DNA from 3 places in the Leclercia sp. LSNIH3 genome. Region 2 is predicted to be linked to each of the others. Evidence: predicted binding sites of a transcription regulator. Region 2 holds the regulator's gene; each other region holds the start of a gene.
The links. The regulator CRP, encoded in region 2, controls carbon source genes, mostly activating them, when cyclic AMP is high. The targets are predictions, from matches to a motif close to ATGTGANNNNNNTCACAT.

Region 1: C3F35_RS11005 (PTS mannitol transporter subunit IICBA) is a predicted target of CRP. The motif match lies at 3,105-3,122, and genes of this name have one in related genera.
Region 3: C3F35_RS00860 (mannitol dehydrogenase family protein) is a predicted target of CRP. The motif match lies at 1,608-1,625, and genes of this name have one in related genera.

The regions. Positions count from the first base shown of each region.
Region 1 covers NZ_CP026387.1:2,266,790-2,277,097, reverse strand. Annotated here, with positions in the region: gene mtlD (mannitol-1-phosphate 5-dehydrogenase) at 1-829, opposite strand, end outside; gene C3F35_RS11005 (PTS mannitol transporter subunit IICBA) at 938-2,851, opposite strand; gene C3F35_RS11000 (DUF3302 domain-containing protein) at 3,510-3,866, shown strand; gene C3F35_RS10995 (HlyD family secretion protein) at 3,869-5,005, shown strand; gene C3F35_RS10990 (glutathione S-transferase) at 5,098-5,706, shown strand; gene selA (L-seryl-tRNA(Sec) selenium transferase) at 5,809-7,194, shown strand; gene selB (selenocysteine-specific translation elongation factor) at 7,191-9,047, shown strand; gene C3F35_RS10975 (ROK family protein) at 9,044-9,931, opposite strand; gene aldB (aldehyde dehydrogenase AldB) at 10,098-10,308, shown strand, end outside.
Region 2 covers NZ_CP026387.1:2,840,666-2,850,973, forward strand. Annotated here, with positions in the region: gene C3F35_RS13680 (cytosine deaminase) at 1-651, shown strand, start outside; gene tsgA (MFS transporter TsgA) at 656-1,840, opposite strand; gene ppiA (peptidylprolyl isomerase A) at 2,118-2,690, shown strand; gene C3F35_RS13695 (YhfG family protein) at 2,798-2,965, shown strand; gene C3F35_RS13700 (putative adenosine monophosphate-protein transferase Fic) at 2,955-3,557, shown strand; gene pabA (aminodeoxychorismate synthase component 2) at 3,588-4,151, shown strand; gene argD (bifunctional acetylornithine/succinyldiaminopimelate transaminase) at 4,239-5,459, shown strand; gene C3F35_RS13715 (YccS/YhfK family putative transporter) at 5,544-7,631, opposite strand; gene crp (cAMP-activated global transcriptional regulator CRP) at 7,689-8,321, opposite strand; gene C3F35_RS13725 (OsmC family protein) at 8,631-9,035, shown strand; gene C3F35_RS13730 (phosphoribulokinase) at 9,126-9,995, opposite strand; gene C3F35_RS13735 (YheU family protein) at 10,026-10,244, opposite strand; gene C3F35_RS13740 (hydrolase) at 10,241-10,308, opposite strand, start outside.
Region 3 covers NZ_CP026387.1:172,380-182,687, reverse strand. Annotated here, with positions in the region: gene C3F35_RS00870 (hypothetical protein) at 1-98, shown strand, start outside; partial or broken gene C3F35_RS00865 (MFS transporter) at 246-1,541, shown strand; gene C3F35_RS00860 (mannitol dehydrogenase family protein) at 1,823-3,286, shown strand; gene ydfZ (putative selenium delivery protein YdfZ) at 3,331-3,534, opposite strand; gene C3F35_RS00850 (universal stress protein) at 3,799-4,230, shown strand; gene C3F35_RS00845 (GntR family transcriptional regulator) at 4,271-4,957, opposite strand; gene ydfG (bifunctional NADP-dependent 3-hydroxy acid dehydrogenase/3-hydroxypropionate dehydrogenase YdfG) at 5,049-5,795, opposite strand; gene dcp (peptidyl-dipeptidase Dcp) at 5,948-7,993, shown strand; gene C3F35_RS00830 (LysR family transcriptional regulator) at 8,121-9,017, opposite strand; gene C3F35_RS00825 (MFS transporter) at 9,170-10,308, shown strand, end outside.

The DNA.
Region 1 (10,308 bases), 570 kb from region 2:
TTTTCTGAATATATGCCGCGTGCTTATCGGCATCAAAACCGTAGCGTTTAATCAATACCGCGCCGCTCTCGTCCATTGCACCTTTTACCACGGCGCGAACGTTCTCATCGAGAATAGCGTCACGAATGGTCTGATGACCGGCTAACTTACCGAGGTAGGCGGTTATAGCATGCCCGGTGTTCAGCGTGAAGAGCTTACGTTCGACAAATGCCATCAGGTTATCAGTTAATTCCATGCCCGCGATCTCAGGCAGCGCGCCTTTGAACTGGGTTTTATCGACGATCCACTCGCTGAAGGTTTCCACGGTCACTTCCAGTGGGTCATGGGTGGCCGACGCTGACGGCGGAACGATGCGGTCAACGGCAGAATCCACAAAGCCGACGTGCTCTTCAACCCAGGCTTTATCTTCATCAGCCACAGCCGCCATCACATGACCTTTCAGCTGGGTAGTGCCGCGCACCATGTTCTCACAGGCGATGATGTTCAGCGGGGCATCGTTACCCTGGGCCTTACGCTTTGCCAGCCCTTTGGCGACGGACGGGGCGATACGCTCCAGCACCACCGGACCGACCGCGGTGGTCACCAGGTCAACGCTGGCAATCAGGTCGATAACATCGTCGCCAATGCTGCTGACCGCATTCACGCCGGTCACGGTTTCGACCTGTTCGTTTTCACCCACGACATGCACCTGATAGCTATGACGCGCATTCAGGGCGTCCAGTACCGTCTGATTCACATCCGCAAATGTCAGCGTAATGCCGGCGTCTGCCAGCAGTTTGCCGATAAAACCACGACCGATATTACCTGCGCCGAAATGTAATGCTTTCATCGTATTAACCTTCATCAATGTTGTTACCCGAGAGGGCTGGGGTGAGGAACCACGCGAATTTCCCCTCACCCTAGCCCTCTCCCCAACGGGGAGAGGGAAGGGAAAGACTTACTTGTTCAGCAGCGCCAGGACCTCTTCGACGCTGGTGGTGTTTGCCAGACGTTCGATCACGGTCTCATCGTCCAGCGCATTGGTCAGGCTGGTAATCACCTGGATGTGCTCGTTGTTGCGAGCCGCGATACCAATCACCAGACGGGCAATGTCATCTTCTTCTTCACCGAAGCGCACGCCTGCCGGGTACTGACAGAACACCACGCCAGTTTTCAGGACGCGATCTTTCGCTTCAACCGTACCGTGCGGCACCGCAATGGATTCGCCCAGGTAGGTTGGCGTCAGTTTTTCACGATCCAGCATCGCCTGAACATATTCTGGCTGTACGTAGCCGCCTTTTACCAACTGCTCACCAGCAAAGCGAATCGCTTCTTCTTTATGGCTCGCGGTACGGCCAAGGAAGATGTTCTCCGCACCCAGACGGAACAGGTGACTGTTGCTCTCGTCGAAGCTGTCCTGCAGGCTGGTACGCACTTTGACTTCATTATCTTCGTGACGCTGTGCCGCAACCAGACGTTCGGTCAGATTGGTGTACAGACCGCTGTCGAGGAAGTTGGTCAGCGAAATATGCTGCGCCTGCGGAACCTGACGCATCGCACGCTCGGTCAGGTCGCGGTGGGTGATGACCAGGTCAACATCCGCCGGCAGGCTGTTAATAGCGCTGTTGGTAACGGAGATCTGCGACAGACCGGCATCCGCTACTTTCTTACGCAGTACGCCTGCACCCATGGCGCTGGAACCCATACCGGCATCACAGGCGACGATGATCTTACGCACGTGGCTCAGGTCGTTAGACACATCACCCGCAGCCAGCGGCGTTGCAGCAACACCTTTAGACTGAGATTTCATGTCCTGCATACGACGGGTAGCCGCTTCGATATCGTCTTCTTCTTTCACTTTGCTGGTTTTCAGCAGGATAGCCGACACCACGAAAGAGACCGCCATGGCCGCACAGATCGCTGCGATGTTAGCGAAGTAGGCACCTTTCGGGGTCATCGCCAGTACCGCCAGGATAGAACCTGGGGAAGCAGGGGAGACCAGACCACCGCCCAACACGCTCAGAGTGAACACGCCAGTCATACCGCCGAGGATAACGGCCAGGATCAGACGTGGGTTCATCAGCACGTACGGGAAGTAAATTTCGTGGATACCGCCGAGGAAGTGGATGATAGCCGCACCGCCAGCAGACTGCTTAGCGCTACCGCGACCAAAGAACATGTACGCCAGCAGAACACCCATACCCGGACCCGGGTTCGCTTCGATCAGGAAGAAGATGGATTTGCCGAGGTCGTGAGACTGCTGAATACCCAGCGGTGAGAAGATACCGTGGTTGATGGCGTTGTTGAGGAACAGGATTTTCGCCGGTTCAACAAAAATGGACGCCAGTGGCAGCATGTCGTGGGCAACCATGAAGTTAACGCCCGCTGCCAGCAGTTTGGAGAGCACTTCAACTGCCGGGCCAATGCCGAGGAACGCCAGAATAGCCAGGATCATCCCGATGATGCCGGCAGAGAAGTTGTTCACCAGCATTTCGAAGCCGGATTTGATTTTGCCATCAACCCAGACGTCGAACTTCTTAATGGCCCAGCCGCCCAGAGGACCGGCAATCATTGCGCCGAGGAACATTGGCATATCCGCACCGACGATAACGCCCATAGTGGTGATCGCACCGACCACACCGCCACGGTCACCGCCCACCAGACGACCACCGGTAAAACCGATGAGCAGCGGCAGCAGATAGGTGATCATTGGGCCAACAAGTTTCGCCAGCGTTTCGTTAGGCAACCACCCTGTCGGAATAAATAACGCAGTGATGATACCCCACGCGATAAACGCGCCGATATTTGGCATCACCATGTTGCTAAGGAATCGACCAAAGCTTTGTACTTTGATCTTGAAATCGGATGACATAAAACACCCCTTCTTCTGTTGATGCAGGCCTTAAGCCCGAGGTTTGTTGTTAATGTGGTGGCAGAGGTTGCCCAACCTGTTCTGTTGACGTGAAATTTGGCACTTAATGGTTTAACTGTCCAGACAGGCAAAATTTATGTGATCTGAATCACGTAAATGCAGGGGGTGCAGCCACGATTGAAGTGATGTGCGTCACAAAATTGAAGTGTAAAAAAAATACAACGACCGTTAAAACGGCAGTTTGACCCATAAAATGTGAATCAAATCACATTTTGTTGTCGTGAGTTTGTTTCTGTAGTGTGATCAAAACCACAAAATATTTTTATGCAGAATTCTCTGGATGTGATCAACTGCAACATCTGTTTCACCCATCAACGCCAGGATGTAAGTCAGCAACACGTATTGTCCAAAAAAGAGCATCAATATGTGTTATGGCAAAAAATGCCAGGCTAGTTTAAGCTCATTTTGTAAACAGAACGCTATTATTCTTCAGGCTATATTTTGACACGCTTATAAACTTGCATGGAGATATAAGGAAAAATCATATTCCCCGGCTCTGAAATAGTTAGTACATCTTCGTGTGCTTAATCATAAATTAATTTGGCTGCTTACCATTTAATTATTTTTATGCGTTTGCGATTTACTGAGTGAGGCAAATATGTTTCTCAACTATTTTGCGCTGGGTGTGTTGATTTTTGTCTTCCTGGTTCTTTTTTATGGAATCATCGCCATCCATGATATTCCTTATAATATTGCCAAAAAGCGCAACCATCCGCATGCCGATGCGATCCATACGGCGGGATGGATAAGCCTGTTTACGCTCCATGCTATCTGGCCGTTTCTGTGGATTTGGGCCACCCTCTACCAGCCAGAGCATGGCTGGGGAATGCAGAATCACATTCAGCCGCCAGAACGCCATCCCGACGTTGATGCGCTTGCAAAGCGCGTCGCCGAGCTGGAACAAAAACTGGCTGCAGTGCCCCCCACTGCTGATAAGAACACGCTGGAGCACTAATCATGGATCTGTTGATCATTTTGACCTATGTCGCCTTTGCATGGTCCATTTTTAAAATATTTCGTATTCCGGTAAACCAATGGACCTTAGCGACCGCGACGCTAGGCGGTGTGTTTATTGTGGCCGGGCTTATTTTATTAATGAACTATAACCACCCGTATACCTTTACGGCGCAGAAAGCGGTTATTTCTATTCCCATTACCCCGCAGGTCACAGGGGTGGTGAGTGAAGTGACGAATAAAAATAACCAGCTCATTAAAAAGGGCGAAGTATTATTTAAAATCGATCCGACCCGATATCAGGCACGAGTCGATCGTCTGAAGGCTGACCTGGTCACCGCGACGCACAATATTAAGGTGCTGAAAGCGCAACTTTCGGAAGCACAATCGAATACCACCCGCGTCTCTGCTGAGCGCGATCGTCTGTACAAAGACTATCAGCGTTATTTGAAAGGCAGCCAGGCGAAGGTGAATCCCTTCTCTGAGAGCGATATCGATAATGCGCGACAAAACTACCTGGCGCAGGACGCCATGGTGAAAGGCTCTGTCGCGGAACAAACCCAGATTCAGAGCCAGTTAGACAGCATGTCTAACGGTGAGCAGTCGCAGATTGCCTCGCTGCGCGCCCAGTTGACCGAAGCCACCTATAACCTGGATCAAACCGTTATCCGTGCACCCAGCAACGGCTATGTTACCCAGGTGCTGATTCGCCCGGGAACCTACGCGGCCTCTCTGCCGCTGCGCCCGGTGATGGTGTTTATCCCTGAGCAGAAACGCCAGATCGTGGCGCAGTTCCGCCAGAACTCATTACTGCGTCTGAAGCCTGGTGACGAGGCCGAAGTGGTGTTCAATGCCCTGCCAGGGCAGGTCTTCTCCGGTAAGCTCACCAGCATTCTGCCGGTCGTGCCGGGCGGCTCCTACCAGGCGCAAGGCGTACTGCAATCTCTGACGGTGATCCCGGGCACCGATGGCGTGCTGGGCACCATCGAGCTGGATCCAAACGCCGACGTGGACGCGTTGCCTGACGGCATTTACGCCCAGGTTGCGGTTTATTCCGACCACTTCTCGCACGTGTCGGTAATGCGTAAAGTCCTGCTGCGGATGACCAGCTGGATGCACTACCTCTATCTCGACCATTAATCCCTTAAAGGCAGGTCTGGAATACGCAGAGCCTGCCTTTTTTCTTTGCCTGGGCCATACTTATCCTTTTGTTGGCGAACAAGGAGCAGGCAATGAAACTCATCGGCAGTTATACCAGTCCTTTCGTGCGTAAAATCTCCATTCTCCTGCTGGAGAAAGGCATCACTTTTGAATTTGTGAATGAACAACCCTATCAGGCTGAAAACGGTGTCGCGCACTACAATCCGCTGGGCAAAGTCCCGGCGCTGGTGACCGATGACGGGGAGCACTGGTTCGACTCGCCCATCATTGCCAGCTATATCGAGCTGCTGGATATCGCCCCGGCGATGATCCCCCATGAGCCAAAAGCCGCGCTGGTTATCCGGCAAATCGAGGCGCTGGCGGACGGGATCATGGATGCCGCGCTGGCTTCGGTGCGCGAGCAGGCGCGCCCGGCGGCACAGCAGTCTGAGACCGAGCTGCTGCGTCAGCGCGAGAAAATTGCGCGCAGTCTGGATCACTGTGAGGCGCTGATCCGTGAAGGAAAAATTGCCACCGACAGCGTTAACCTGGCGACCATCGCCATTGCCTGCGCTATCGGCTATCTCAATTTCCGTCGCGTCTCGCCGGGCTGGTGCGTTGATCGCCCGCTGCTGGTCAAACTGGCGGAAACCCTGTTCCAGCGTGAAAGCTTCGCCCGCACCGAACCGCCAAAGGCTTGATGTCGTCGATAACACTTCCTTGACGGACGCGGTACAATCGCCCTGACATTGACTCCCTCTCCCGTCGGGAGGGGGGAAGATACCCAACCGTCAGGCGCTTTCATGACTACTCAGCACGCTCTTTATAGCCAACTTCCCGCGACCGATCGTCTGCTTCGCGACGCCCGTCTTACCGCTGTTATTGCCCGGTTTGGCCACAGCCGAACGGTGGATACCTTACGCCTGTTGCAGGATGAAGCCCGTGCCGGGATCCGCGCAGACAACCGTCTGCCGGCCTGGTGTGATGACTGGGCGCAGGAGACCGAAAAACGGCTGGCAATGGCTTATGCCCCGGGTCTGCGGCCGGTCATAAACCTGACGGGCACGGTACTGCATACCAATCTGGGCCGCGCGCTGCTGGCTCAGGAGGCGGTAGAGGCGGTAACCCAGGCGATGCAGACGCCGGTTACCCTGGAGTACGATCTTGACGGCGCCGGGCGCGGCCATCGCGATCGGCCGCTGGCGGCGCTGCTGTGCCAGCTCACCGGTGCGGAAGATGCCTGCATTGTGAATAACAATGCCGCAGCGGTACTGCTGATGCTGGCCGCGACCGCCAGCGGTAAAGAAGTGGTGGTCTCCCGCGGCGAACTGGTGGAGATCGGCGGGGCGTTTCGCATTCCCGACGTGATGGCGCAGGCCGGGTGCCAGCTGCGGGAAGTGGGCACCACCAACCGCACCCACGACCGGGATTACGCGGCGGCGATCAATGACAATACCGCCCTGCTGATGAAGGTCCACACCAGTAATTACCAGATCGAAGGCTTTACCCATGCCGTTGACGAGGCCGGACTGGTACGCATCGGGCAGGAGAGGGGCGTGCCGGTCGTCGTCGATCTGGGCAGCGGTTCGCTGGTGGATCTCAGCCGCTATGGCCTGCCGAAAGAGCCGATGCCGCAGGCGTTAATTGCCGCCGGTGTCAGTCTGGTAAGCTTCTCGGGCGACAAACTGTTGGGTGGCCCGCAGGCCGGGATCATCGTCGGTAAACGCGACCTGATTGCCAGATTGCAACGGCACCCACTGAAACGCGCCCTGCGCGCGGATAAAATGACCCTCGCCGCGCTGGAGGCCACTTTACGCCTCTATCTCCACCCGGAGACGCTGGGCGAACGCTTACCGACGTTGCGCCTGTTGAGCCGCGACGCTGCCGCGATCCATCGTCAGGGGGAGCGCCTGCTGGCGCAGGTCGCGCCGCACTACCCTGATTTTGAGGTTCGCGTGGAAGAGTGCCTGTCACAGCCTGGCAGCGGTTCGCTGCCGGTGGACCGCCTTCCGGGAGCCGCCCTGACCTTCGCCCCACGCGACGGGCGCGGCGCGCAGCTGGAGGCGCTGGCGTTACGCTGGCGAGCCCTGCCCGTGCCGGTACTGGGTCGGATAAAGGACGGGCGTTTATGGCTGGATCTACGCTGTCTGGAAAATGAAGCACAGTTTCTGGAGATGTTGCTGAAATGATTATTGCCACCGCCGGTCATGTTGACCACGGCAAAACCACCCTGCTGCAGGCGATCACCGGCGTCAATGCCGACCGTCTGCCGGAAGAGAAAAAGCGCGGCATGACCATCGATCTGGGTTATGCCTACTGGCCGCAGCCGGATGGCCGGGTACTAGGGTTTATCGACGTCCCCGGGCACGAAAAGTTTTTGTCCAACATGCTGGCGGGTGTCGGCGGGATCGACCATGCCCTGCTGGTGGTGGCCTGTGATGACGGGGTGATGGCGCAGACGCGCGAGCACCTGCAAATCCTCCAGCTGACCGGCAACCCGCAGCTGACGGTAGCCCTGACCAAAGCCGATCGCGTTGACGACGCCCGGGTAGAGGCGGTGCGCGAAGAGGTGCTTACCACCCTGCGGGAGTATGGCTTTGCCGATGCGACGCTGTTTGTCACCGTTGCCACCGAGGGGCGGGGAGTAGATGCTCTGCGCGCCCATCTGCAACAGCTCCCGGCCCGCGCCCACGCGGAACACCATCGCTTCCGTCTGGCCATCGACCGCGCCTTTACCGTAAAAGGGGCCGGTCTGGTGGTCACCGGTACGGCGCTCTCGGGCGAAGTGCGGGTGGGCGATAACCTGTGGCTGACCGGGGTTAACAAACCGGTGCGTATTCGTGGGCTGCATGCGCAAAACCAGCCTGTTGAGCAGGCCCATGCCGGGCAACGCATCGCCCTCAACCTGGTGGGCGACACGGAAAAAGCGGCGCTGAACCGCGGGGACTGGCTGCTGGCCGACGCGCCGCCGGAGCCGACCACGCGGGTGATCGTCACCCTGCAAGCCGATGTGCCGCTGGCGCAGTGGCAGCCGCTGCATATTCACCATGCCGCCAGCCATGTCACCGGCCGCGTCTCGCTGCTGGAAGGAACGCTGGCGGAGCTGGTCTTCGATTCTCCGCTGTGGCTGGCCGATAACGATCGGCTGGTGCTGCGCGATATTTCTGCCCGCATGACCCTGGCCGGGGCGCGGGTGGTGACCCTCAATCCGCCGCGTCGCGGGAAGCGTAAACCAGAATACCTGCACTGGCTGGCGATGCTGGCCCCGGCAGAAGATGACCACACCGCACTGCGGGTGCATCTGGAGCGCGGGGCGGTCAATCTGGATGCGTTCGGCTGGGCACGCCAGCTCAGCGGTGAGGGGCTGCGTCAGTTGACCCAACAGCCGGAGTTTATCCAGGCCGGTTCCAGCCTGTTAAACACCGCTGTCGCGGCGCGCTGGCAGCGTAAAATTCTGGAGGTGCTGACGACCTACCATCAGCAGCATCAGGATGAACCCGGCCCTGGACGGGAACGCCTGCGTCGTATGGCGCTGCCGATGGAGGACGAGGCCCTGGTTCTGCTGCTGATCGAGCAGATGCGCGAGAGCGGCGAGCTGCACAGCTACCACGGCTGGCTGCACCTGCCGGATCATAAAGCGGGCTTTACCCCGGCGCAGCAGGCCGTGTGGGAAAAAGCAGACGCCCTGTTTGGCGATGAACCCTGGTGGGTGCGCGACCTCGCTCGCGAAACCGCCACCGACGAGCAAACCATGCGTCAGGTGCTAAAGCATGCGGCGCAGCAGGGGCTGATCACCGCCATCGTCAAAGACCGTTATTACCGTCACCATCGGATCGTCACCTTTGCCAACCTGATCCGCGAACTGGATCGCGAGCGCGGCTCCACCTGCGCGGCAGATTTCCGCGACCGGCTGAACGTCGGGCGTAAGCTGGCGATCCAGATCCTCGAGTACTTCAACCGCATTGGCTTTACCCGCCGCCGCGGTAACGATCACCTTCTGCGGGATGCGCTACTCTTTGCCGACGAGACGCAGCAGCGTTAATCCTTTTTGCTGGCGAGCTTCTGTTTCGCCAGCCATACGGCGCCCAGCCTGCCCGCCTGGTTCCCTAACTGGCAGGGCAGGATGGGCACCTGCAACGCTTCCCACTCTTCAAAGGTTTGCAGGTGTTTATCGAGTAGCCGATAAATTTTCTCCTGCTCGCTGATACCGCCGCCGATCAGGACCACCTGCGGATCGAACATCGAGATGACGCTGTAGACCCCGCGGGCGAGGAACAACGCCCACTCTTCCACCGCCTCGCGCAGGTGCAGATCGTTCTCCATCAGCTCGAACAGTTCTTCGCCTTTCGGCATATCATCCCCGGAGACCCCCAGCGCCCGGCGGCAGGTCTCCATCAGCCCTTTGGCCGAGGCGACCTCATGCATTCCTTCGCCATGTTTACCGACCGGCATCACCCCGAACTCCCCGGCGCGATAGTGTGAGCCGCGATAGAGATCGCCCCCGAGTACGATCCCGCCGCCAATGCCGGTGCCGAGCGTCATGCAGACAAAATTCTCATACTCTCGTCCTGCGCCGCACCAGCGTTCGCCGAGAGCGGCGCAGCTGGCGTCATTATCGGCCACCAGCGGCAGGTCGGTCAGCTCTGCGAAGAGGTCGTACAGGTTGACGTTATCCAGATACTCCAGCGCGCCAGCCTTCGCCGCTTCGCCGGTATGGGTATTGATGTGGCCGGGGATGCTCACCCCGATCGCGGCAATCTCGTGTTCGTTCTGGTAGGCCTCGACCACCTCGCGCCATTGCTGCTTAAAGCTCTCTTCATCCTCCGGCGTATCAAACTGATCGGTGGTGAGTTCGTTTCCGTCCTCGTCGATCACGCCGTGTTTAATGTGGGTTCCGCCCACGTCGAAGCCGATAAAAAGCCGCATTTAACCTTCCCTCTGCCAGTGTTGTGCGCTTTAAGTATGGCTCAGGGCGGAAAACCAAACGTAAAGTAAGGTAATGCGTGAAGAGGCTCGCAAAGCAAGCGATGGCTGGCGAAAAAAACACCGCCGCGGTCTACCTTTGAAGGACACTTCACGCAAGGAGACAGTCATGACGAATAACCCTCCCTCAGCACGTATCCTGCCCGGCGAATATGGTTTCCCCCTTAAACTGAAAGCCCGTTATGACAACTTTATCGGCGGCGACTGGGTTCCTCCGGTCGACGGCGATTATTACCAGAACCTCACCCCGGTCACCGGCCAGCCGCTGTGCGAAATCGCCAGCTCCGGCAAGCGCGATATCGATCTGGCGCTGGATGCTG
Region 2 (10,308 bases):
CAGTCGCGGTTTGTCGAAACGGTGGCGACGCTGGCGTATGAGGCCGGGATCGGCCCGCGTGTCACCGCCAGCCACACCACCGCGATGCACTCTTATAACGGGGCTTACACGTCACGGCTGTTTCGTCTGTTGAAGCTCTCCGGGATTAACTTTGTCGCCAATCCGCTGGTGAATATTCATTTGCAGGGCCGTTTTGACGATTACCCGAAGCGGCGCGGCATTACCCGGGTGAAGGAGTTGCTCGAGGCGGGGATTAACGTCTGCTTCGGTCATGACGATGTGTTTGATCCCTGGTATCCGCTGGGCACCGGCAATATGTTGCAGGTTCTGCATATGGGGCTGCATGTCTGTCAGATGATGGGTTATCCGCAAATCGACAGCGGACTTAACCTGATCACCCACAACAGCGCGCGTACTTTTGGCCTGGCCGATTACGGCATTGAACCGGGCAACCCGGCTAACCTGGTGATCCTGCCTGCGGAGACGGGTTTTGATGCGGTGCGGTGTCAGGTGCCGGTACGCTGGTCGATTCGTCAGGGGAGGGTGATTGCCACCACGCAGCTGGCACAGACGTGGATACAGACAGATCGCGGGGGAGAAGAGGTGTGCTTTACCCAAAACAGCCCCTCTGCAGGCAGCAGAGGGGCATGAGGCATCAGTGAGACGCTGCCGCAGTATTGTGCTGGCGGTGGCGGGTCACGAAGCCCAGCACCAGACACATCACGAACACCACAGCGTAGAGGCCGTTAGCGGTGTGTAACGCCGCCAGTGGGCCGCTGTGTGCCACAATCGGGCCGGTAACGACGAAGGTCAGCATGGTCCCGATGGTGCCGCAGGTAAGCACGAAGTTAACCAGTTTCGGCGAGGCGACTTTGGTTTGCAGTGAACCCAGAGTAATGATCGAGGTGTAGATGGCGCTGGAGAAGAAGCCGAGCGTCAGGATAAACCACGGCATCTGTTCCGGCGAACCGTTGATGAAAAGGTACATCAGCACGGTGGCGGCACCGGCCAGCACGGTGAGGATCCGCTGCAGGTCGAAGAAGCGCAGAATAAAGCTGAAGGCCCACATACCGAACATGTAGGACATCCAGAAGTCACTCACCAGCTGACCGGCATCGTTCAGGCTCATTCCCAGGCCTTTGGCATACTCTGGCACCCAGGAGATAAAGCCCAGCTGGCCGAGGATGTAGCACAGAGCGGCAATGGAAAGGAACAGTACGCCGATACCCCACTTCTCTTTTACCACCGGCTCGCTGGTGGTTTGCGCTTTCTTGCCGAGAACCGGGAAATCGCAGCCGAAGGTCAGGACAAAAATCGCCACGTAGACCAGGCCGATGCAGGCGTAAACCCAGTACCACTCAATGCTGCGTGCCAGCAGAACGGCGGCCACCATCGGGAAGATCATCCCTGCCATGCTGAAGAAGGAGTCGGTAAACAGCAGACGCGCGCCGCGCTGGCGGCCTTCATACATGTGGGTAATGAGAAACGTCCCGATGGACATGGTGATCCCGCTGACCAGCCCAAGCACAAACATGGCGGCAGAGAACAGGGCGATGCTGTGGCTGAGCATCAGACCTGCAACGGCACCCAACATCAGTACAAAGCCGAAACGCAGCTGCGTTTTCAGGGGGACGATTTCCATCAACCAGGCGTTCAGGAAGATGGAGATGAGGATCCCGGCGTTAAGAAAGGTGAAGGTGTTACTCATGCTGGAAACGGGCAGGTTGAAATACTCTGCGATATTTCCCATCACCATCCCGGTGACGATAACCAACGCACCGGTAAGGGCGTAGGAGAAGAAGCTGATCCATGTGAGCTTGATACGATTGCTGTTAGTCATGACTGGCCTGTGAATAGAAATGTAAAGCGCCCGGAAGGCGCTGCGAGCGGCCAGATTTTAAGCGTGAATGTGATCTAATTAAATCTTTTATGAGTAATTAAACAAAAATTGCAGTTTTTAGTGTGATTTGTATCACTTTACTGCCTGCGCCAGTGGTTTCTTATCGGTTACATCTGTTTCAAATTCGTAAAATTAGGTAAAAGGCTGGCCTGTATTCATACTGCTCTTTAGAATCAAGCCATTCGCTTTCTTTACTGCGCTTTGTTAAGGAATTCTCATGCTCAAATCAACCCTGGCGGCTGTCGCGGCTGTACTCGCCCTTTCAGCCCTCTCTCCTGCTGCGCTGGCAGCCAAAGGAGACCCGCACGTTCTGTTGACCACCTCTGCCGGTAACATTGAGCTGGAACTGAACAGTCAGAAAGCCCCTGTTTCTGTGAAAAACTTCCTCGATTATGTGAACAGCGGTTTTTATAACGGCACCACTTTCCACCGTGTGATCCCGGGCTTTATGCTGCAGGGCGGTGGCTTCAATGAGCAGATGCAGCAGAAACAGCCGAACCCGCCTATCAAGAACGAAGCGGATAACGGCCTGCGCAACAGCCGCGGCACCATCTCCATGGCGCGTACTGCCGATAAAGACAGCGCGACCAGCCAGTTCTTCCTCAACGTGGCCGATAACGCTTTCCTCGACCACGGCCAGCGTGATTTTGGCTATGCGGTATTTGGTAAAGTTGTGAAAGGCATGGATGTGGCCGATAAAATTTCTCAGGTGCAGACTCACGATGTGGGTCCGTACCAGAATGTGCCGACAAAACCGGTAGTTATCCTCTCTGCGAAAGTCCTGCCGTAATCCCTGATGACGCGGGCAAGCAATGCCCGCGTTGCCTTTACCTTCCTGCGAAACCGTAGTTTGCTGCTTATACTTGTGGCACACGAGCGCAATCAGGGAGGTAACAGGTGAAAAAGCTCACTGACAAACAAAAATCCCGTCTCTGGGAACAACAGCGAAATATCAATTTCCAGGCCAGTCGCCGCCTTGAAGGGGTCGATAGTCCGTTGGTCACCCTCAGCGCAGATGAGGCGCAACGCCGTCTTGAGGAGTTAGGGGGGCAGCATGAGCGATAAATACGGTAACGATCGCGATCCCTATCTCTACCCCGAACTGAATGTGATGCGTAACCGGCTGGGCATTCGCCAGGCCGAGCGGCTCGCTCAGGCGGCATATGAATTTACCGCACTGCGCGCCGCGACCCTGAGCCTGGGGCCGCTGTTACGCGGGCTGCCGCACCTGTGCGCCATTCACCAGCATCTCTATCAGGATATTTTTGACTGGGCGGGTGATATCCGCGAAATGGATATTTATCAGGGGGATACCCGATTCTGCCACTTCGCCTATATCGAAAAAGAGGGCAATGCCCTGATGCAGGATCTGGAGGAGGAGGGGTATCTCGTCGGGCTGGAGAAAGCAGATTTTATTAACCGCCTCAGCCACTACTACTGTGAAATCAACGTCCTGCACCCGTTCCGCATCGGCAATGGTATTGTTCAGCGCATCTTCTTTGAGCAGCTGGCGATCCACGCGGGCTATCAGCTCGACTGGCGCGGTATCGACCCGGAAGCGTGGGCGCAGGCCAACCAGAGCGGTGCGATGGGGGATTTGAGCGCGCTGAACACAATCTTCAGCAAAGTGGTAAGCGAAGCCCGGGAAACTGAGTAGAATAGGGCGGCCATTTTTTCGGGAGCCGCCATGATTCTGCTGATTGATAACTACGATTCTTTCACCTGGAACCTGTACCAGTATTTTTGCGAGCTGGGGGCAGAGGTGGTGGTCCGGCGCAACGACGTACTTTCTCTGGAAGATGTCGCGGCGCTGAATCCACAAAAGATCGTTATCTCTCCGGGCCCTTGCACGCCGGATGAGTCCGGGATCTCGCTGGCGGTGATTAAGCACTATGCCGGGAAAGTACCGATCCTCGGCGTCTGCCTCGGGCATCAGGCCATTGCCCAGGTCATGGGCGCAACCATTGTCCGCGCCGCGAAAGTGATGCACGGCAAAACCGCCCCGGTGACCCACAACGGTACAGGGGTGTTCTCTGGCCTGAATAATCCTCTGACCGTGACCCGCTATCACTCTCTGGTTATCGACCCGCCAACCTTGCCCGACTGCTTTGAGGTCACCGCCTGGAGCGAGACCCGGGAGATCATGGGTATCCGCCATCGCGAATGGGATCTGGAAGGGGTGCAGTTCCACCCGGAAAGCATTCTGAGCGAACAGGGCCATCAACTGCTGGCTAATTTCCTCCATCGTTGATTTTTAGTTGCCATAAAGTGATTTTTTAAGCATATTTCGTGATTATATTTTCACTTCTGCTTCTTGCTTAAAAAAGGGTGGGGTTACATGGCAACTGAACAATCTGCAATTACGCGCGCAACATTCGATGAAGTTATCCTGCCAATTTATGCACCGGCTGAGTTTATCCCGGTGAAGGGGAAAGGCAGCCGCGTCTGGGATCAGCAGGGTAAAGAGTACATTGATTTTGCGGGCGGAATTGCGGTGACGGCGTTAGGCCACTGTCACCCGGCGCTGGTCGAGGCGCTCAAAACTCAGGGTGAAACCCTGTGGCACACCAGCAACGTCTTCACCAACGAACCGGCGCTGCGTCTGGGGCGTAAAATTATCGACGCCACCTTTGCCGAGCGCGTGCTGTTTATGAACTCCGGCACCGAAGCCAACGAAACGGCCTTTAAGCTGGCGCGCTACTACGCCTCCACCCGCCATAGCCCGTTTAAAACCAAAATCATCGCCTTCCATAACGCTTTCCATGGCCGGTCGCTCTTTACGGTGACCGTGGGCGGCCAGCCTAAATATTCCGACGGCTTTGGCCCGAAACCAGCCGACATCATTCACGTGCCGTTTAACGATCTGCATGCGGTGAAAGCAGTGATGGACGATCACACCTGTGCCGTGGTGGTCGAGCCGATTCAGGGTGAAGGCGGCGTGATGGCGGCGACCCCGGAGTTCCTGCAGGGGCTGCGCGAGTTGTGCGACCAGCACCAGGCGCTGCTGGTGTTTGATGAGGTGCAGAGCGGCATGGGGCGTACCGGGAATCTGTTTGCCTATATGCATTACGGCGTGACGCCAGACATCCTGACCAGCGCCAAAGCGCTCGGCGGTGGTTTCCCGGTCAGCGCGGTGCTCACCACCCAGGATATTGCCTCGGCGTTCCACGTCGGCTCTCACGGCTCCACTTACGGCGGCAACCCGCTGGCGTGTGCGGTGGCAGGGGCGGCGTTCGATATCATTAATACGCCGGAAGTGTTGAGCGGTGTGATGACGAAGCGCGAGCAGTTTGTGAAACACCTCCAGCAGATCGATGCCCGGTACGATGTGTTCAGCGATATTCGCGGCATGGGGCTGTTGATTGGCGCCGAGCTGAAGCCGCAATACAAAGGCCGGGCGCGCGATTTCCTCTACGCCGCCGCCAGTGAAGGGGCGATGGTGCTCAACGCCGGGCCGGACGTAATGCGCTTTGCGCCGTCGCTGCTGGTGGAAAGTCAGGATATCGATGAAGGGATGACCCGCTTTGCACAGGCGGTGAAGCGCGTGGTGCAGCCGTAAGGGCGCTGCGTTTATCCTCATCCTCTCCTGCACGCAGAGGGCGCATATATAAAAAACGGTAACCTGGGGGTTACCGTTTTGCGTTTAATGCGGTGTTCGTTTCAACCGCCGGATCAACCAAATCCCATGATGCGGGCGCTGACGCCATGCCACTGACGAAATGGTGTGCATGGTGTTCAGATGCCCGAGGGTGCGCTGCAGATGTTGTTCCAGCGTGCTCATAGGACCGTAGGTCATGGTTTCGGGGGCTTCCAGGATATTCTCATCGCCGCTTTCGCCCGGTGAATCATACTCCAGACGCTGCTGGCAGCGTTGAAGGGCAATTTCACACGATTGCAGATAACGCTGCGCCAGGTCCGGCGTCAGCATCGTATGCTCCCGTGCCAGGGTCGTCATCGCGTTGATATGCTCAACGATAAACTGACTGTGGGTCACCCACAGCTTCATATCTGCCAGATATGCCGAGTTGAAGCCCGGCTCCTGCATCGCCTGGTTGAGTGAGTTGAACAGCGCGTTGTGCGCCTGGTTGATCTTCATGCGCTGCCAGGCCAGCGGCGTCGGCTGCGGATCGTCGCTGAGGATCAGGCGGATGGCTTCCTGATCGGCCTCCAGTGCATCATGGGCATTCTGGCGCAGCAGCCCGCTCTGCCACTGTGGCCACAGCCAGACCATTCCACCGAAAGCAATCAGGCAGCCAATCAGGGTATCGGCCAGCCGGGCGATAATAAATTGCTCGCCGTTCAGGGTCAGCAGTTGCAGGGTATATACCGCTGTGACCGTAAAGCCCACCGTCGCCCAGCCGTAGCTCTTGCGAATGATCAGGTAGCTCACCAGGGTCACTATCAGCATTCCGGCAAGGGTATAACCTTCCGGGACGTGTAAGTGCAGGGTCACGCCCGCGATGATCAGCCCCACCATGGTGCCGGCCGCCCGGTGAAGAATACGTACCCGCGTCGCGCTGTAGCCGTTTTGCGTCACCAGCAGCACGGTCATTAGGATCCAGTAAGGTTTCGGCAGGTGCAGCGCCATGCCCATCAGGCTGGCGATACTCAGCATCACGCTGATGCGCGCCGCATTACGCAGGGCGGCAGACTTCAGCGACAGATAGCTTTTGAGGGCGGGGAACAATGGCAGGCGTTTCTGTTTGTCGGCCATCAGATCGCGCGGATAGAGCGGGCGTTGCGTGCGCAGAACGCGGGCAATACGGCTGAAGTGCCAGGCGCAGAACTGGCCCACCGGGTTATCCGGGTGCTGACGGGCGATTTTCTCCAGCGCGCCAAGCTGCTTGTCCATGGTAAACCGGGTGGGATAACGATGATAGAGAATATCGTCAGCCAACACCCGCAGGCGTGCCGCAACGGTCTGCGCGTTCCAGCGTATCACCGCTTCGGCGTGGCTGCGCTCCACCAGCTTCTGCACCTCCTTCGGGTGATGCAGGCTGACCGAGATATGCTCCTGCAGATCCAGCCCCACCTGGAAGGTGCGCAGCAGGCGTTTGTATTCGTGATTTCTGTTGGCCGCCAGCATATGCAGCTGCTGATAACAGAGGCTGATCAGATCGACCACCTTCTGCTGGCGAGCCAGCAGCGGCGGCAACGATTTTTCAGGGTCGGTATGCTGCGTCAGCAGGGTGTATTTTGCTTCGCAATAATCGGCCAGCTGCTGATAGAGCACGCTCAAGGATTCCCGCAGCGGTTGTTCGCGCCACATCCAGAACCAGAACCAGTTAAACAGCCCGTACCAGAGGGTGCCCAGCGTATAGAGCAGTAGCGGCTCCCAGACCGGCATGTTCCCCGCCAGGCTCAGGGTAAAGATGGCCGCAATCAGCGAGGCGGGCAGCAGTCGGGCATGCAGGGCACTGATCTCTGCCGTGACCCCTAACGTCATCGCCAGCACGGTCAGAATGAGGGGCAGCGGAATATCGCGCGCCAGCAACAGCTGTACGGCCAGGCTACAGCCGGCAAACAGGCAGCCGCCAATAGTCAGGCGTTTAAAAAAGCGTTTATGCGGTGTGTCCAGGCCAGCAATGTTGCAGCAGGCAGGAACGAGGGAGAAGAGCAGGCCGTGTTGCAGATCGCCGAGGATCAAACCTACAGCCACAGGAAGACACAACACCAGCGTTTGCCGCAGTGCGTAGTTAACTTCCGGGTGATAAATGAGCCTGCGCCACATGGGTGATAGAGACAAAAACGGCGTGTCATCATGCGATGTCACGCCGTTTTAGCGGAATTAACGTGTTCCGTAAACCACGATGGTTTTACCGTGGGCAGAAATCAGGTTTTGATCTTCCAGCATTTTCAGAATACGGCCTACTGTCTCACGAGAACATCCGACGATCTGACCAATCTCCTGACGGGTAATTTTAATTTGCATACCGTCCGGGTGGGTCATGGCGTCTGGCTGTTTCGCCAGGTTCAGCAGGGTCTGAGCAATGCGGCCTGTTACGTCGAGGAAGGCGAGGTTACCCACTTTCTCGGACGTGACCTGCAGACGGCGAGCCATCTGCGAAGAGAGGCGCATCAGGATATCCGGGTTAACCTGAATGAGCTGGCGGAACTTTTTATAGGAGATCTCAGCCACTTCACACGCGGTTTTTGCACGGACCCAGGCGCTACGCTCCTGTCCTTCTTCAAACAGGCCCAGTTCGCCGATGAAATCTCCCTGATTCAGGTAAGAGAGGATCATCTCTTTGCCTTCTTCATCTTTGATCAGCACTGCCACCGAGCCTTTGACGATGTAATACAACGTTTCCGCTTTTTCACCCTGGTGAATCAGCGTGCTCTTCGATGGGTACTTATGAATATGGCAATGAGACAAGAACCATTCGAGAGTCGGGTCTGTTTGCGGTTTGCCAAGCACCATGCGCTGTTATCCTCTGTTATAAGCTGGCTCCAGAGTCTGGCTATGTACCTGTACTCTGGGGTTGCAATCGAATTCTTCCCCTTGCCTGGGGTCTGGCCTGCACAATAATTAGCAGCCTGTAATGTGTGATGTCCTCTGCATACATGTGCAACGTCAATGTATTACTGTAGCATCTCGACTGTTTTAGCATAGCTTTCGCCGCCTGTCTCCTGGTGTCTCGCTTCAGCTTGATGCAGGTCGACTTCCGTTGTCAGAATTGTTACTGACGCGTAATCTGTCAGGAAAAATGCAATCCTGGAGTTAATTAAAATGCAAGCACGTGTGAAATGGGTCGAAGGGTTAACGTTCCTTGGTGAGTCGGCTTCCGGGCACCAGATTTTAATGGATGGCAACTCCGGCGACAAAGCGCCAAGCCCGATGGAAGTTGTCCTGATGGCGGCAGGCGGATGCAGCGCGATCGACGTGGTGTCGATCCTGCAAAAAGGACGTCACGATGTGACCGACTGTGAAGTTAAGCTGACCTCAGAGCGTCGTGAAGAGGCGCCGCGCCTGTTCACCCATATCAATCTTCATTTCGTGGTCACCGGCAAACAACTGAAAGACGCTGCGATATCCCGCGCGGTGGATCTCTCTGCGGAGAAGTACTGTTCCGTAGCGCTGATGCTGGAGAAAGCGGTCAACATTACCCACTCGTATGAAGTGATCGAGGCGTAAGCCCCGGATAAAACGCCGGGCGGCACGTCGTTTGCCCGGCCAGTAGGTTTCTGTAGGCCCGTTAGCGTAGCGCCACCGGGCGACACAGCCTCAGTCGATCTTCTTCCCTTCCATCAACCGCTGCACCAGCGGCATCATGATTAACTCCATCGCCAGCCCCATCTTCCCGCCCGGGACCACCAGCGTATTGATGTGCGAGATAAACGAGCCCTGTAGCATCGCCAGTAGCCAGGGGTAATCGATATTGTCCAGATTGCGGAAATGGATCACCACGAAGCTCTCGTCCAGCGAAGGGATGCCTTTAGCGGCAAAGGGGTTCGAGGTGTCCACGGTCGGGACGCGCTGGAAGTTAATGTGGGTGCGGGAAAACTGTGGCGTCAGGAAGTTAATGTAATCCTCCATGGAGCGCACCACGGAGTCCATCACCGCCTCGCGGGAATGGCCGCGTTCGCTGGTATCCCGCGTCAGCTTCTGGATCCACTCCAGGTTGACAATAGGCACGACCCCCACCAGCAGATCAACATGGCGCGCCACGTCGTGATCCGGCGTGACTACCCCGCCATGCAGGCCTTCGTAAAAGAGGACGTCGGTCGGTTCCGGCAGCGGCTGCCAGGGGGTAAAGGTGCCTGGCACCTGGTTCCAGGGCACCGCTTCGTCATAGGTGTGCAGGTATTTGCGCGACTGGCCGGTGCCGCTCCGCCCGTATTCGGCGAAGGTTTGTTCCAGCAGGCCAAAGTCGTTCGCTTCAGGGCCAAAATAGCTGATGTGTTTGCCGAGATCGCGCGCCTTACGGATGGCCATGTCCATCTCAGGACGGGTGAAGCGGTGAAAGCTGTCGCCTTCCACTTCTGCGGCACGCAGATGCAGCTGGGAGAAGATCTTACGAAAGGCGAGGCTGGTGGTGGTGGTACCCGCACCACTCGACCCTGTAACGGCAATAACCGGATGTCTGGCAGACATAGCAACTCCCTGAATGGAAAGAGGTCGCGGTTAACCGCGAAATTGATTGCGAGGCATGATGTTGACGGTTTCGTGCAGCTCTGACCATACCACCAGCACCTCACCGCTTTGCAGCTGGCGCCTGATATCGGCCACCTTCTGCTCAAGCGAACGTTCCTGTTCACCATAATCGGTGCCTTCGCGTAACACAAAGCTTTCAATCAGATTATCCAGCGTTTCGGGAGCCAGATCTTGCCAGGGAATAATCATCTTATCGGTTCCAGGTATGTGGTCAGCCAGTCCGGGATACGCGTTTCCAGCCACATCTTCGGAC
Region 3 (10,308 bases), 2.1 Mb from region 2:
GCGAAGCGATTGAGGGCGCGGCGGCCGAAGAAGTCGAGGTTATGGGTAGGGTGACGTTTTTCATCAACAGCGCGATGGAGGATGATGGCGTGGTGTGATGGGGTATTGGGGCATGGGTGGGACATAAAAGTGCCGCAGATGATATGCAAAAGAACAAATGGATGCATTTCACTAGCGGCAAGTTACTGTTAAATACTCAGGAATTAAGGACAATCCCACAAAGACCCGTTACAGCGCTTTAAATCATGGACTTCCAGCTTTACTCGCTGGGCGCAGCCTTAGTCTTTCACGAGATCTTCTTCCCGGAACAGTCGGCGGCGATGGCACTGATTCTGGCGATGGGGACCTACGGTGCGGGCTATATTGCCCGTATCGTCGGGGCCTTTATCTTCGGCAAAATGGGCGATCGCGTGGGGCGCAAAAAGGTGCTGTTTATCACCATCACCATGATGGGGATCTGTACCACCCTGATCGGTGTACTGCCGACCTATGCGCAAATTGGAATCTTCGCGCCGGTGCTGCTGGTGACGCTGCGTATTATCCAGGGGCTGGGCGCGGGTGCCGAAATCTCCGGCGCGGGCACTATGCTGGCGGAATATGCCCCGAAAGGGAAACGCGGCATTATCTCTTCGCTTGTCGCCATGGGCACCAACTGCGGGACCCTCAGCGCCACGGCGATCTGGGCGGTGATGTTCTTTGCTCTCGACCGTGAAGAGCTGCTGGCCTGGGGGTGGCGTGTGCCGTTCCTGGCCAGTGTGGTGGTGATGATCTTTGCCATCTGGCTGCGTATGAATCTTAAAGAGAGTCCGGTGTTTGAGCAGGTCAATGCTGAAGAAGCCCCGGCGCAGGCCGCCGCGCAGGAAAATACCCTGGGAGCGATGGTGAAGAGCAAATCGTTCTGGCTGGCGACAGGCTTGCGTTTCGGCCAGGCGGGTAACTCCGGTCTGATCCAGACGTTCCTTGCGGGCTATCTCGTACAGACGCTGCTGTTCAACAAAGCCATCCCGACGGATGCCCTGATGATCAGCTCCATCCTTGGCTTTATTACCATTCCGTTGCTGGGCTGGTTGTCTGATAAATATGGCCGTCGTCTGCCTTATATTTTGCTGAACATTTCCGCCATTATTCTGGCCTATCCGATGCTGTCGCTCATTGTCGATAAATCGAATACGCCGGGAGTGATCATGACGTCCATCATCGTGATCCATAACTTTGCCGTACTGGGCTTGTTTGCGCTGGAAAATATCACCATGGCCGAAATATTCGGCTCCCGTAACCGCTTCACCCGAATGGCGATATCGAAAGAGGCGGGCGGTCTGGTGGCGGTTGGTTTTGGTCCGGTGCTGGCGGGGATCTTCTGCAACATGACCGGTTCCTGGTGGCCAATTGCGGTGATGGTGGTGGTCTACTCCGTTATCGGCCTGATCTCAGCCTTGCTGATGCCGGAAGTGCGTGACCGTGACCTGAGCATCCTTGGCGATGCCGCAGAAGACAAAGCTGCTGCGCTGGGTATGAACAATAAACATCGCGTTATCTCCTGATATCTGATGACTCTCCTGCCGATGCAGGGGAGTCTTTTTTTATCCCTCTCTACGCGGTTTACCGCATTGTGATTTACATCGAAAGCTGTCACACAACTTTCAATGTATGTCACACCAGATGGTGAAAAGTTAACGTAAATCAATATCCCGCTGACAACAATCAGTATGGTTAACCACAGAGAATTTTTTATTCCATCTACCATTCTAGTTGGGTTAGTGCGTCGGGTCAGGGGTTAACACCCGCCCGCAACGCCTGCTTAATCACATTGACGAGTGCTAACATGAAAAATCCGTTATTACATGCGCAAGCCACGCTGCCTCACTACAATCGCGATAACCTCAAGTCGCGCATCGTGCATCTGGGTTTTGGCGCCTTTCATCGCGCCCATCAGGCGGTATATACCGATATGCTGGCAGCAGAGCACGACAGCGACTGGGGATACTGCGAGGTCAACCTGATTGGCGGTGAGCAGCAGATCGCGGATCTCAAGGCGCAGGATAATCTTTACACCGTGGCAGAAATGTCAGCCGATGCCTGGACGGCGCGAGTGGTGGGTGTGGTCAAAAAAGCGCTGCACGCCCAGGTGGATGGGCTGGAAGCGGTACTGGCTGCTATGTGTGAACCGCAGGTGGCGATCGTCTCGTTAACCATCACCGAGAAAGGCTACTGTCACTCGCCCGCCACCGGGGAGTTAATGCTGGATCACCCGTTAATCGCTGCCGATCTGCAACAACCGCATACCCCGGTTTCCGCCGTCGGCGTGGTCGTAGAAGCGCTGGCGCGACGCAAAGCGGCGGGTCTGCCTGCCTTTACGGTAATGTCCTGCGATAACATGCCAGAGAACGGCCATGTGATGCGCAATGTCACCTGTGCTTATGCCCGCGCGGTGGACAGCGAACTGGCTGACTGGATCGACGCGAACGTGACCTTCCCGTCCACCATGGTGGATCGCATTGTGCCTGCCGTCACGGCCGATACTCTGACGAAAATTGAACAAATTACCGGCGTACGCGACCCGGCAGGGGTGGCCTGTGAGCCGTTCCGTCAGTGGGTAATCGAAGATAATTTCGTGGCCGGGCGACCGCAGTGGGAAAAAGCCGGCGCGGAGCTGGTGGCCGATGTGGTGCCTTTCGAAGAGATGAAGCTGCGCATGCTTAATGGCAGCCACTCGTTCCTGGCCTATCTTGGATATCTGGCGGGTTATCAGCACATCAATGACTGCATGGAAGACAGCCATTACCGCGCTGCTGCACATGCCCTGATGCTGAACGAGCAGGCACCGACGTTAAAAGTAAAAGGTGTCGATTTAGCACGTTATGCAGACCTGCTGATTGCGCGTTACAGCAACCCGGCATTGCGCCACCGTACCTGGCAGATTGCTATGGACGGCAGTCAGAAGTTACCGCAGCGTATGCTGGACTCTGTGCGCTGGCATCGTGCGCATCAGCGCAGCTTCCCGTTACTGGCGCTGGGTATTGCGGGTTGGATGCGCTATGTAGGGGGCGTCGATGAACAGGGAACAGCCATTGACGTCTGCGATCCGCTGCTGTCAGCGATTCAGGAAGCGGTAAAGAGCAGTGCCGAAGGTGAGAGCCGGGTCAACGCGCTGCTGGGCATTGAAGCGATCTTTGGTAATGAGTTACCGCTGGACGGGGTCTTTATCGACGCGGTGATAAGCGCGTATCTCACTCTGCTGGAGAAAGGGGCGAAAGCCACGGTCGCACAATACGCTGCGGCAATCTGACGCCATTCCATGCCGCCGTTCGCGGCGGCATGACGCTGCACGAATTAGTGCATCCCCAGACGGATCAGTTCAACTGGTTCGAAGCGGCCTTCATAGCCTTCTACTTCTACCGTTTTACTGCGACGTAATTGTGCGGCACTCAGCCCTTCGCCGTGAATGGCGCTGATTTTGCCTGTGTTGCCAGTGCTGCTAATCATTACGCGGCTGCCGGTGGTAATAGCATTACGGTTACGGTCGTAAGTCATCATAATAATTTCTCCTTTCTAACAAACCGAAGCGACATGTAATTTCCTGCCGCTCACGGGGGGCTATTAATACGCCTGTTGGCTGCTGCTGTTTTTGTTTTCGATCAATATCACACTTTTTTATCGGGACTGTGAATAAGCGCAGCCGGACAGTTCTTTACGTATATTGATAGTTACATACTGAAATCGTTTAAGGTTGGTTTGATATTGCCCTGTCATCCTTAAGTCCTCAGGAAAAGAATTTATCGTTATTAAGGAGAAGGGCGTATGTATAAGAAAATATTAATGCCAGTTGATGTCTTTGAAATGGAGTTAAGCGATAAAGCGGTACGGCATGCCAGTTTCCTTGCCCGTGCGGATAACGCCAGCATCACGCTGCTCAACGTTCTGCCCGTCAACAGTAGGGCCATGCTGCGCGGTTTTTCTGCTGATATTAAAAAGTTTGAAACCTATATGGCCGCAGAGTCAGAGAAAAAGCTCAGGGATTTAAAACGTTTATTTGATATTGACCCGGCACATATTCATACAGAAGTGCGCTTCGGTAGCGTTCGCGATGAAATAATAGCGATGAGTGCCGAAGGGGAATATGACGTCATCGTCATCGGCTCAAAAAAACCGGGGATTACGACCCATCTGCTGGGTTCAAATGCAGAATCAGTATTACGCTACGCCAAATTACCGGTTCTTGTCGTACGATAATAACGCGCTGCATCCCGACCCGGGTCGGGATGCGCAATCATTACTCTTCGCTGAACCAGTCGCTGTTTTCCTGACGAATTAACTGCACCGACTCGCCAATTTCCTGCAGATGCAGGGTCATCGCTTTTTCCACCCCATCAGCGTCGCGTTTTCCCAGCGCGCTGAAAATATCATGATGCTGACGCAGCAACATTTCAGGTGGCGAGACATGGTTAAGGCTCATATAGCGCACCCGGTCTATGGTGGCCTTGATATTTTCGATGGTATCCCAGGCCAACTGGCAGTCGGCAATTTGCGCCAGCTTCTGGTGAAACTCGTCATCCAGCTGGAAAAAATCATTCAGCTGTTTACGTTCAATGGCGATGCGCTGCTGATGCAGGTTTTGCTCAATCAGGTAGCACTGATGATCGTCGATAAGACTCGCCGCCCGCCGCACCACTGCGCACTCAATAGCCTGACGCACAAAACAGCCATTACGCACCTGAGTAAGGGAGATTTTATTGACGTAACTGCCGCGCTGAGGGCGGATCTGAATCAGGCCGTTTTCAGCCAGCTTAATAAAGGCTTCGCGAACCGGCTGGCGGGAGACATCAAAGCGGACCGACACCTCTTTTTCAGAGAGCGGCGTTCCCGGCGGGATCAAACAATGCACAATGTCGCTGCGCAAAATTCGGTAAATCTGCTGATTAACAGGTTGGGTAGGATTAAGTTGCGATTCAGCGGCCATTGGTTGTGATTTCTCAGAAAATTAACCGATAAATACTACCATTCTTTTGTCGGGCATCCCAGACCTGGCCCGCAGACCAGGTCTGGAAAAATCATCCGCGATGGACGCTCAGACCGGCAAAGCTCTGGCTGACCGGCATCATTTCAACGGTGTTAATGTTGACGTGCTTCGGCAGGGTCGCCACCCACCAGACGGCTTCGGTGACATCATCCGGCGTCAGGGCAGTAGTGTTTTCGTAGGTTTTACCGGCTTTGTCATCATCGCCTTTGAAGCGCACGTTGGAGAACTCGGTCCCGCCAACCAGACCCGGCTCGATATCCGTCACGCGGATAGCGGTGCCGTGCAGATCGGTGCGCAGGTTCAGGCTGAACTGACGCACAAACGCTTTGGTCGCGCCATAGACATTGCCGCCCGCGTAAGGCCAGCTACCCGCAGTGGAGCCGATGTTGATCACATGGCCGCGGTTGCGCTCGACCATACCTGGCAGCACAGCGCGGGTCATATAGACCAGGCCTTTGTTGTTGGTGTCGATCATCGTTTCCCAGTCTTCAACGCTGGCTTTGTGCGCAGGCTCCAGCCCCAGCGCCAGCCCGGCATTGTTGACCAGCACGTCGATGTCGCGCCATTCCGCCGGCAGGTTAGCGATCATCTCTTCAATGGAGGCGCGGTTACGCACGTCCAGCTGCGCGGTCAGAATGCTGTCGCCAAGCTCCTCTTTCAGCTCCTGCAGACGCTCCTGACGACGGCCGGTGGCAATCACCTTATGGCCGTTGGCGACGAAGCGACGCGTGATGCTTTCACCAAAACCTGCTGTCGCCCCGGTAACTAAAATTATCATGTCACTGTTCCTCAACGCTTTTTGTGTAGTACTACCATAGCATGTGATCTGGCGCAGAGTAAGGCCACTTTTTGCTCCGTCGGGTGACAACGATTGCAGCGACTGCCGGGCTGGCCTACTCTGGTGAGATTCATCATATTCAGGAGTCTGATATGTCTGGCACTAACCCCTTTTTCGCAAACAGCCTGCTACCGTACCAGGCGCCGCATTTTGATCTGATTGACGACAGTCACTATCGCCCGGCCTTTGACGAAGCCATTCGCCAGAAACGCGACGAGATCGCAGCCATCGCCGGGTCTGCGGCAGCACCTGACTTTAACAATACCGTGCTGGCGCTGGAGCACAGCGGCGGCCTGCTGAGCCGGGTGAGCAATGTTTTCTTTGCCATGACCTCGGCGCACACCAATGATTATTTGCAGCAGCTGGAAGAGGCGATCGCCACCGAGCTGGCGGCGCTGTCCAATGATATCTGGCTGAATGACGCCCTCTTTGCCCGGGTGGATGCAGTTTACCAGGCGCGGCAGACGATGGCGCCGGACGCAGAGTCTCTGCGCCTGATCGAGGAGCTGCACCAGCGCTTTATCCTCGCCGGTGCCCGGCTGGGAGAGGCGGAAAAACAGGCCCTGAAGGCGATCAATACCGAATCGGCGACGCTCACCAGCCAGTTTAACCAGCGTCTGCTGGCCGCCGATAAAGCGGGTGGGCTGGTGGTGGATTATCCTCATCAGCTTGATGGCCTGAGCAAGGCCGAACTGGATGCGGCTGCCAGGGCGGCGGCGGATAAGGGGTTGAGCGATCGCTGGTTGATCCCGCTGCTCAACACTACTCAGCAACCGGCCCTGCAACAGCTGCGAGACCGCCAGACCCGGGAAAATCTGTTCAAAGCAGGCTGGCTGCGTACGCAAAAAAACGATGCCAACGACACGCGCGAGCTGGTTCGTCGTCTGGTTGCGCTGCGGGCGCGTCAGGCTGAGCTGTTGGGCTTCGACAGCTACGCAAGCTGGAAAATTGCCGATCAGATGGCAAAAACCCCTGATGCTGCGCTGGCGTTTATGCGCGGTATCGTCCCGGCCGCACGGGGTCGTGCACTGCTGGAACAGGCCGATATCCAGAAGGTGATTGATGACGAGCAGGGCCGCTTTGACGTGCAGGCCTGGGACTGGCTATTTTACGCTGAACGTGTGCGGCTGGCGAAGTACGCCCTGGATGAATCACAGGTTAAACCCTATTTTGCCCTTAACCGGGTGCTGAACGACGGCGTATTCTGGGCGGCGACCCAACTGTTCGGCATTACCTTTGCAGAGCGCAATGACATCCCGGTTTATCATCCTGACGTGCGGGTCTGGGAGATTTTTGACCAGAACGGCGAAGGAATGGCGCTGTTTTACGGTGACTTCTTCGCCCGCGACTCAAAAGGCGGCGGGGCGTGGATGGGTAACTTTGTCGAACAGTCCCATGAATTCGGGACGCGTCCGGTGATTTATAACGTCTGTAACTATCAAAAACCGGCGGAAGGCCAACCCGCGCTGATCTCCTGGGATGATGTGATCACTCTGTTCCACGAGTTTGGTCACACCCTGCACGGGCTGTTTGCCAGCCAGCGTTACGCTACGCTCTCTGGCACCAACACACCGCGCGATTTTGTGGAGTTCCCGTCGCAAATCAACGAGCACTGGGCCAGCCATCCGCAGGTCTTCGCTCACTATGCGCGCCACTATGAAACCGGGGAGCCGATGCCCGACGCGTTGCGCGAGAAAATGCTCAGTGCCACCCAGTTCAATAAAGGCTATGACATGACCGAACTGCTCAGCGCCGCGCTGCTGGATATGAACTGGCATGGGTTAAGTGCCAGCGAAGCGCCAGACGATGTGGAGGCATTTGAAGTCGCCGCGCTGGAGCGTGAGCAATTGCATCTCCCCGCCGTACCGCCGCGCTATCGCAGCTCCTACTTTGCTCATATCTTCGGCGGCGGCTATGCGGCAGGTTATTACGCCTATCTCTGGACGCAAATGCTGGCCGACGACGGCTATCAGTGGTTTGTGGAGCAGGGCGGACTGAATCGCGAAAACGGGCAGAAATTCCGTGAGGCGATTTTGTCCCGCGGGAATAGCTCTGATTTAGCTGAACTTTATCGGGCATGGCGTGGACACGATCCGCAGATTGAGCCGATGCTGGTGAATCGCGGGTTAACTGCGTAGGGCTTTTTCAGGCTGGAAGCAAAACCGGGCGCAATGCCCGGTTTTTTGTGCTTAAATTCTTTATTGCGGTGAAATTGGTCATCACTGCGAAGCCGACCCCCTGGCTGGAACGCCCTTATCTCTCTTTTTAAGACTCCATCTCCGCAAAGAGGGTACCGACCATAAAGTCTATGAACACACGTATTTTAGGCGAAAGGTATTTACTGGATGGCCAGAGCAGCCTGAACGTGCCCTGATGATCAATATATTTATCCAGTACGCGTAACAGTTTGCCTGTAGCCACGGCCTGACGCACCATGAAGTCAGGCAGGCACGCAATACCCAGACCTGCCGTCGCGACATCCAACAAGGCTGCCGAGGTGTTACATACCATCGTTGTGGGGAGTTTCAGCTCCTCAGCGTCAGGTCCACACGTCAGAGGCCAGGGCTCCAGCCTGCCGGTGCTCGGAAATCGGTGATGCAGGCAGGCATGATGGGATAGCTCTGCAGGAAGCTCTGGCACTCCATGGCGTTTAAGATAGTCCGGGGAGGCGACCAGCTGCAGCCGGTAGCTGCCCAGCGGACGGGACATGAGGCGTGAATCCGTAGGTTCGCCGGTGCGCATCACCACATCAAAACCTTCTTCTATCACATCCACCATGCGATCTGAAAAATCAACATCCAGCTCAACCGCAGGATAACGAAGCATAAAGGCGGTTAGCGCTGGCATCACCAGCGGGCCAACGAGAGGCAGGCTGATGCGCAGACGCCCGCTGGGCATCTGTTGAGTTTCAGACAGCTCCAGCTCGGCGGCTTCAACTTCACTCAGGATCCTGCGGCAACGCTCAAGAAATAGCGTCCCTTCAGCGGTCAAGGTGATGCTGCGCGTGCTGCGATGAAAAAGGCGAACGCCCAGACGTTCTTCCAGCCGGGATATGCTTTTGCCTACTGCTGATGAAGATACACCAAGGCTGCGCCCGGCCCCGGAAAAACTGCGGGCTTCCGCTGCCTGCACGAAAAAGGCGATGCCGTTAAGGGATTCCATTGCTTACCCATTTAAGAATATTTGTCCGATATGTCATGAACATTAGCATTATTGTCTTGCTCAGGTAACGCCTTCACTATGACCGGGACCACTAAATGCGTGTCTGTTTCAGGCACCAGACATCCGACTCTCATATCTGATAAGGCATATTTATGACAAATATTACCGCCGCATCCGGGCAAAATACGCAAAGCGCCCCTCTACCGCTCGCTTCACTTCTGGCCCTGGCACTGGCGGGTTTTATTACCATTTTGACGGAGACTCTGCCGGCAGGATTGCTGCCGCAGATTAGCGCTGGCATGAATATTTCAGGCGCAATGGCGGGGCAGTTCGTCACGCTTTACGCTGTCGGATCGCTGGTTGCTGCCATTCCCCTGATCACAGCGACACAGGGCGTACGCCGACGCCCGTTATTACTGTTGGCCCTGGCCGGGTTTGTTGTGACTAACACCGTCACTGCGTTCTCCCTTAACTATGTCATGACGATGATTGCGCGGTTTATGGCGGGGGTTTCAGCGGGGCTTGTGTGGGCGCTACTGGCGGGCTATGCAGCGCGCATGGTGCCGGTTGAGCAGAAAGGACGGGCTATTGCCATTGCGATGGTCGGTACGCCGCTAGCTCTGTCGCTTGGTGTACCCGCCGGAACGTTCCTGGGTGGCCTGGTCGGATGGCGCATGTGTTTCGGTATCATCAGTGTGATGGCTATAACGCTGATGGTATGGGTGCGCTTCCTGGTGCCTGACTTCCCGGGGCTGGCAGCGGGTAAGCGCCTGCCGCTGGGACAGGTGTTCACGCTTGCAGGTGTCCGCCCGGTGTTGTTTGTCGTGCTGACTTTTGTGATGGCGCATAACATCTTATACACCTATATCGCGCCATTTCTGGCATCCGCAGGGATGGCCGAACGAACAGACCTGATACTTCTGGTGTTTGGCGTTGCTTCGTTGCTGGGCATTTGGGTTATCGGCGTATTCGTTGACAGATGTTTGCGTACGTTGGCGCTCATCAGCACGGCACTGTTCGCTCTGTCTGCGCTGGTACTGTGGGTCATGGGTGATATCCCCGCTGCTGTCTACACGGCAGTCGCTGTCTGGGGGCTTTCCTTTGGTGGCGCAGCAACGTTATTCCAGACCGCCATTGCCAGGACCGCTGGCGACGCTGCTGACGTGGCACAGTCAATGCTGGTCACGGCCTGGAATCTGGCGATTGCCGGTGGCGGATTTTTCGGTGGCTTACTGCTGGGATCGTTAAGTGTCAGCGCATTTTCACCTGCAGTTGTCATGTTGCTCCTCCT